DNA from 3 places in the Pantoea vagans genome. Region 3 is predicted to be linked to each of the others. Evidence: predicted binding sites of a transcription regulator. Region 3 holds the regulator's gene; each other region holds the start of a gene.
What was found. Region 3 encodes ArgR, which controls arginine synthesis, uptake and breakdown. Its sites were predicted from a motif close to ANTGAATAAAAATACANT; they were not measured.
Positions count from the first base shown of each region.

Region 1: the regulator ArgR is predicted to act here: its motif matches at 1,456-1,473, upstream of argC (N-acetyl-gamma-glutamyl-phosphate reductase).
Region 2: the regulator ArgR is predicted to act here: its motif matches at 1,395-1,412, upstream of argF (ornithine carbamoyltransferase).

Region 1 covers NZ_CP011427.1:4,258,851-4,261,124, reverse strand. The annotation lists gene argB (acetylglutamate kinase) at 1-330, opposite strand, end outside; gene argC (N-acetyl-gamma-glutamyl-phosphate reductase) at 346-1,350, opposite strand; gene argE (acetylornithine deacetylase) at 1,520-2,274, shown strand, end outside.
Region 2 covers NZ_CP011427.1:3,499,192-3,501,465, forward strand. The annotation lists gene miaE (tRNA isopentenyl-2-thiomethyl-A-37 hydroxylase MiaE) at 29-790, opposite strand; gene rraB (ribonuclease E inhibitor RraB) at 851-1,273, opposite strand; gene argF (ornithine carbamoyltransferase) at 1,437-2,274, shown strand, end outside.
Region 3 covers NZ_CP011427.1:250,478-252,751, forward strand. The annotation lists gene LK04_RS01255 (YdgH/BhsA/McbA-like domain containing protein) at 1-219, opposite strand, end outside; gene yhcN (peroxide/acid stress response protein YhcN) at 311-574, opposite strand; gene argR (transcriptional regulator ArgR) at 1,065-1,535, opposite strand; gene mdh (malate dehydrogenase) at 1,956-2,274, shown strand, end outside.

The DNA of each region.
Region 1 (2,274 bases), 300 kb from region 3:
ATTCACCAGGCCAGCATCGCCGAGGCATAAGCCCACTGCGCCAATGCCGTATTTCTTTGCCCACGCTAACAGCGTTTTGTTGGCAGTACCGGCCAGGGCACCGGTAATAATGTCAATCTGATCGGCTGGCGTCACGCGCAATCCGTTCTTCTTTTTCACTGGCAGGGCGAGCTTCTTCATCAGCTCGTCAACCAGGCAACCGCCACCGTGCACAATGATCAGCGGACGCTGATATTCATTACGATACGCCAGCAGGGCATCAAACAGACGGGCCAGCGCTTCTTCGCTATCCAGCAACACGCCACCCAGTTTAATGATCAATGGATTCATTGCAGTTTCCGTCCTTTAAATCAGTGACAGCGTTTCGGGGAAGCCGAAACGAATGTTCAAACACTGAACCGCCTGCGAAGAGGCACCTTTCAGCAGGTTATCTTCCGCCGCCACCACAATCAGGTGCTCGCCTTGCATGGCAAAACCGATATCGCAGAACGGCAAACCGACCACCCCTTTCAGCGCAGGCACGCCTTTGTCATACACGCGCACCAGCGGTTTGTCGTGATAGGCCTTGTGGAAAGCATCGGCGACATCTTGTTGCGTCACACCGGCTTTCAGACGGCAGGTGGTGGTGGATAAAATACCACGCGGGAAGCTGCCCAGATGCGGCGTGAAGATCACTGGCGTTCCCAAATGCGCAACGATTTCAGGGTGATGACGGTGGTTAAACAGCCCATAGGGTTGCAGGCTCACTTCACAGAAGCTGGTGCCAACATTGGCTTTACGCCCTGCACCGCTTACGCCGCTGGTGGCATTGATCACTGGCCACTGTGCATCGTTAAGCAGGCCCGCTTCAACCAGCGGTTTCAATGACAGCTGAGCCGCCGTTGGGTAGCAACCCGGCACGGCGACCAACTGTGCATCTTTAATTTTGTCGTGCTGCCATTCCGCCAGGCCGTAGACCGCTTTGTCCAGCCACTCCTGATGCTGATGGCTGAAACCATAATATTGAGTATAGAAAGCTTCGTCGTTGACGCGGAACGCACCGGAAAGATCGAACACTACGCAACCGGCTTGAAGGAAACCTGGTGCCAGATCGTGGCTGACTTCATGGGCAGTGCAAAGGAACACCACATCGACTTTATCGGCCCATTCTGAGGCATCACTCAACGGCTGCAGTGGCAAATCCACAATGCCTTTCAGCTGCGGATGCAGGTCCGACAGTAATTTTCCGGCATCCGGGCTTTGCGCTGAAACCGCCAAAGCGGTTATGTTCATATGCGGATGGCGATTCAGGTAAGTGGCAAGCTCTACGCCAGCATAACCACTGGCACCAACGATCAGCGTATTCAACATCAGGCTGTATACCTTATTACAGTCACACATTCCGGGTCGCGGCCTTGCCCCGTTGCCCACGATGCCGTTTGCAGAAGATTTCTCTCTTCACATGCAGACGACGTTATTGTATTTTTATTCACTATTAATGCATGAATATTGATACATCCTAACCCAAGGACCGTCAACAGTGAAGACAAAATTACCACCTTTTATCGAACTCTACCGCCAGTTGATTGCCACACCATCGATCAGCGCGACCGACAGCGCCATCGATCAGAGCAATGAAACTTTAATCAATTTACTGGCAGGTTGGTTCCGCGATCTGGGCTTCAGTGTCGAAGTACAACCGGTACCGGGTACGCGCCATAAATTCAACATGCTGGCACGCAGCGGATTAGGTGCGGGCGGCCTGCTGCTGGCGGGTCACACGGACACCGTTCCCTACGATGATGGCCGTTGGACGCGCGATCCCTTTACCTTGACTGAACACGACAACAAGTTATACGGCTTGGGTACGGCGGATATGAAAGGCTTCTTTGCCTTTATTCTGGATGCGTTGCGTGAAGTTGACGTGACTAAACTGAGCAAGCCGCTGTACATCCTTGCGACCGCCGATGAAGAAACCACCATGGCCGGTGCGAAGTATTTTTCGGAATCCACCCAGCTGCGTCCGGACTGCGCCATTATTGGTGAACCGACCTCGCTAAAACCGGTACGTGCTCACAAAGGTCACCTGTCGAATGTGATTCGTATTCAGGGCCAGTCAGGCCACTCCAGCGATCCCGCGCGCGGTGTCAACGCCATCGAACTGATGCATGAGTCCATTACCCAGTTGATGCAGCTGCGTAACACGCTGAAAACGCGTTATAACCACGACGGCTTCGCTATCCCCTACCCGACCATGAACTTTGGTCACATTCACGGGGGTGACGCCGCCAACCG
Region 2 (2,274 bases), 1.1 Mb from region 3:
GAGGGCGATTCTCGCCCTCACCCCAACCTTAAAACGCTGGCACACCACTGTGAAAACGCAATTCGCCATCAGGCTCGCTGATCAAACGCGCCTCAGCCTCACCAAAAGTCTGCACGCGTGGGGCAATATCCTTAACAGAGATCTGTTCCGCCAGCTTCAGGTAATCCTGATAGTGGCGTGCTTCAGAACGCAGCAGCGAGATGTAGAATTTCTGCAGCTGATCATCAAGATACGGCGCCAGGCTGGCAAAACGTTCACAGGAACGCGCTTCGATATACGCGCCGCAAATCAACTTATCCACCAGCGCATCGGGTTCATAGGTGCTGATTTCGCGAATCAATCCTTTGGCGTATCGGCTGGCGGTGGTTTTGCGGTATGGCAAACCGCGTGACTGCATAATCTCCCAGACCTGATAAAAATGATGCAGCTCTTCTTTGATCAACAGCACCATCATCTCGACTAAGTCATCCGCCCACGGCAGTTCGTTACGCACAATGATGCTTTTGGTCAGATTCTTATGCGCATTGATAAAGTTGCTGTCCGGCTCATCGCGATAAATGAAATCTTCATAAGGTTTGAGCCACGCCAGAATGGCATCGCCACTCGGCTTATCGGCCACATACTTACGAATAATAAACACCGCAGTTTGTGCCGCCTTAAGCTCACACACCATGTGATCGGTGAGCAGCAGCGTCAGGTTTTCCGGTTTGCGCGCCTCATCAATCCACGCTTGTGGCGTGCGGCAATGCAGAAAATTATGAATGGGTTCTAACAGGGGAGCGTAGTTCATCGGCGTTCTTTATGCTGGCGGGAGAAGTCAATCAGGGCGGCAGCTGCCGCCCATTAAGGCTTAGTGACGCACACCGTCGTCTTCTTCGTCGTCGATGAAATCACCGTCGTCATCTTCATCTTCGGCGTCTGGATCTTCAAAGTAGGTGCCCCAACCGTCGTAATCGACGTTGAATTTACCCGCCAGATTCACCAGCTGCTCAACCTGCGCATCAATCAGTTCGGCTTTCAGCGCCCCTTCGCTCAGGATGTCCACGCACATCACGGTGCCGCCCTCTTCCAACTCCAGCTCTTCCGGTTCGCTGACCTCAAAGCCCAGTTTGAAAGCTTCCACCGCCACTTTTTCCAGTGAGTCGAAGTTGTTGCAGGAGAGGTGATGCTCGATAGTGTAAAGCGCATCCGGATCGCTGCCGTCCTCCAGCAACTCTTCAATGATCAGGCGGGTTTCTTCGCGCTGTTCTTCCAGCAATGCTTCGTATGCCATGGGCGTGTCCTCAAAATGTTCGGCGTGAATGCAATTATTTTCCCACACTGCCTCGCGCGCCACTACACAAAACAGAAAGTTTCTTAACGCCGGGGTTGAAAATGAATATTCATACGGTTAGATTGAATTTTAATTCATTATTGATCCACATCTGGAGCGCTGTATGAGTCAGCTGTATTCGAGACACTTCCTGAGATTGCTGGATTTCACCCCAGCTGAAATCGCCAACCTGCTCAATCTCGCAGGTGAATTAAAACACGCAAAGAAAAATGCCACTGAAACCCAGTACCTGAAAGGCAAGAATATCGCGCTCATCTTCGAAAAAGACTCGACCCGTACACGATGCTCTTTCGAAGTTGCCGCATACGATCAGGGCGCTAACGTGACTTACCTCGGCCCAAGCGGCAGCCAGATTGGCCATAAAGAATCGATGAAAGACACCGCGCGCGTATTGGGCCGTATGTATGACGGTATCCAGTATCGTGGCTTCGGTCAGGAACTGGTCGAAACCCTGGCAGAGTTTGCCGGTGTCCCTGTGTGGAACGGTTTGACCACCGAATTCCACCCTACGCAGTTGCTGGCCGATTTACTCACCATGCAAGAGCACTTACCGGGTAAACCGCTCAGCGAGATGACGCTGGTGTACGTGGGTGACGCGCGCAATAACATGGGCAACAGCATGCTGGAAGCTGCTGCACTGGTTGGGCTGGATCTGCGTCTGGTGGCACCAAAAGGCTGCTGGCCGGAAGAGCAACTGGTGGAACAGTGCCGCGTGGCGGCGCAGCAAACCGGTGGCAAAATCACGCTGACCGAAGACATTGCCGAAGGCGTGCAAGGTGCGGATTTCATCTACACTGATGTTTGGGTGTCGATGGGCGAAGCCAAATCGGTGTGGGAAGAGCGTATTGCGCTGCTGCGCCCGTATCAGGTGAACAGTGCGATGCTGGCGCTTACCGGCAATCCACAGGTGAAATTTCTGCACTGCCTGCCTGCCTTCCATG
Region 3 (2,274 bases):
CTCAATGATGCGATAGTGGCTGGCACCCTGAGCATCGGCTTTTTGTGACAGTTCCTGGCGAACATTCGCCTGGTCGCCGTCAACACCGCTAACACTGATGGTTTGGTTTAACGATTGCAGCTGTTCAGCTTGTTCGTTAGAAACCAGACTGGCGGCACTGGCACCGAAAGACAGAACAGAAGCCAGACCCAGAACTGCGATAGCTAATTTGGTTTTCATGATTCACTCTCCTGAAATTTGGTTTGGCAACCTGAGAGGCAAATGCGTCTCAAACGGGTCGCCGTTCACACTGCGTCTTGATTCAGCAAACTTATTTGTAAAGCTCAGCGGTGGCGTGATAGCTGTCGCCAGTATTCGCTTCGATCACACGGTAGGCTTTTGCGCCTTCCTGATCGGCTTTAGCGTTCAGTTGCTCATGGATGTCCATCGGAGAACCACCCACGCCGCTTACGCTAATGGTGCCAGCGGGTTGCAGGTTAGCTGCTTGTTGAGCATTGATAGAATCCGCTGCAAAAGCACCAAATGACAGGGCAGATAGAATGCTCAGGGTTGCGATAGTAGTTTTAACGTTCATGATATTTTTCCTCGTCGTCTATTTTTATCTTTTTCTTTCGTGTGATTTGCATCACGAAAAGAAGTATAGATCTAATCACTCATGAAATTAATATCTGGCTAATAATGTTTGGTTGTTATTCTTTATCCTTATGACGCTTTTTTAGAACTCATGGTTATAAAAAACGCCTGGATCTTAACCATTGACGGTTATTTATTCGTAAAAACAATGATCTGCATCAAATTATCTTTTTGTGCGAAAGATCGTGGTTGATCTCGCTGGCTGGTGCGAATTAAGGAGCTATAACGGCTGAGCACGATATGTAAAGCAGTGTAAAATAGCGCATATAGTTAAGCAGGGGAAAAGGTCGTACCAATATTACTCTGGCTACAGAACACGAGGATCTAAGGTTAACTCATTATTTACAAAAGGATTTGTAACAAGCGGGGCGGGACAGGGGGAAAACAAAGGGGGATGACCAGCAGGTGAGCTGCCGGTCTACAGCAGGGTTTTATAACTCTTGTTCGAATAAAACCAGCACAGCGTCGTGCAACTGTTTTACGGAGAAAGCGCGTGCGGGGGTAATAAAGATGGTGTCATCACCGGCGATAGTCCCGAGGATCCCTTCCGCTTTGCCGAGTGAATCCAGCAGACGCGCTATTAGCTGCGCAGCACCCGGGCTGGTGTGGATCACCACCAGCGCATCGTTGTAATCGATATCCAGCACCAAATTCTTCAGTGGGCTGGTGGTGGTCGGCACGCCCAGTTCAGCGGGCAGGCAATATACCATTTCCATTTTGGCATTGCGGGTGCGCACTGCGCCAAACTTAGTCAGCATACGAGAAACTTTTGACTGATTGATATTTTCGAAGCCGTCTTCCTGCAGCGCCTGTACGATCTCACCTTGAGAACTAAATTTCTCTTCCTTTAATAAGGCCTTGAAGGCTTTGATCAGGTCGTCTTGTTTTGATGGATTTCGCATAAGCTACCAATAAAAGAGGGGTGCGGCAGGCAACAGGCCTACAGCAGATAAATTATTATGCATTTAGATGAATTTTTATGCAATAAGCGTGATGAGAGAATCGCCGCATAATTCTGCGGGGGCGGCATCATACCAGAGATTTGTGTTGCGCCAAAATCGCGGGGTGACGCGCAAAGCGAAGGTTGCAATGTTGTTATAGTATTGAAGTGGTAACAACAATATCGATGATCATTGCCGTCCATAGTTTTCTGGCTGCGATTGTATCATTCAGGCGACTTCTGAAGTGGAGATGTCTCGGGAGCCGATTGCGGCGTAGGTTAATGCGCGACAGGTGTGTCGCTATCGCCTGAGAAGTTGATTAAACTCGTAACCTGATGGATTTTCGGCATATCTCTGCCCCACCTTAATAAGGAGTTCAGGATGAAAGTTGCCGTTCTCGGTGCAGCTGGTGGTATCGGCCAAGCGCTAGCGCTGCTGCTCAAAACTCAATTACCCGCAGGTTCCTCTCTCTCACTTTACGACATTGCTCCGGTGACGCCGGGTGTCGCGGTGGATCTCAGCCATATTCCGACTGCGGTAAAAGTAGAAGGGTTCAGTGGCGAAGATGCGACCCCCGCGCTGCACGGTGCCGATGTGGTGTTGATTTCTGCTGGCGTGGCTCGTAAACCCGGCATGGATCGCGCTGATTTGTTTAACGTCAACGCCGGGATCGTCCGCAATCTGATCGAGCAGGTGGCCA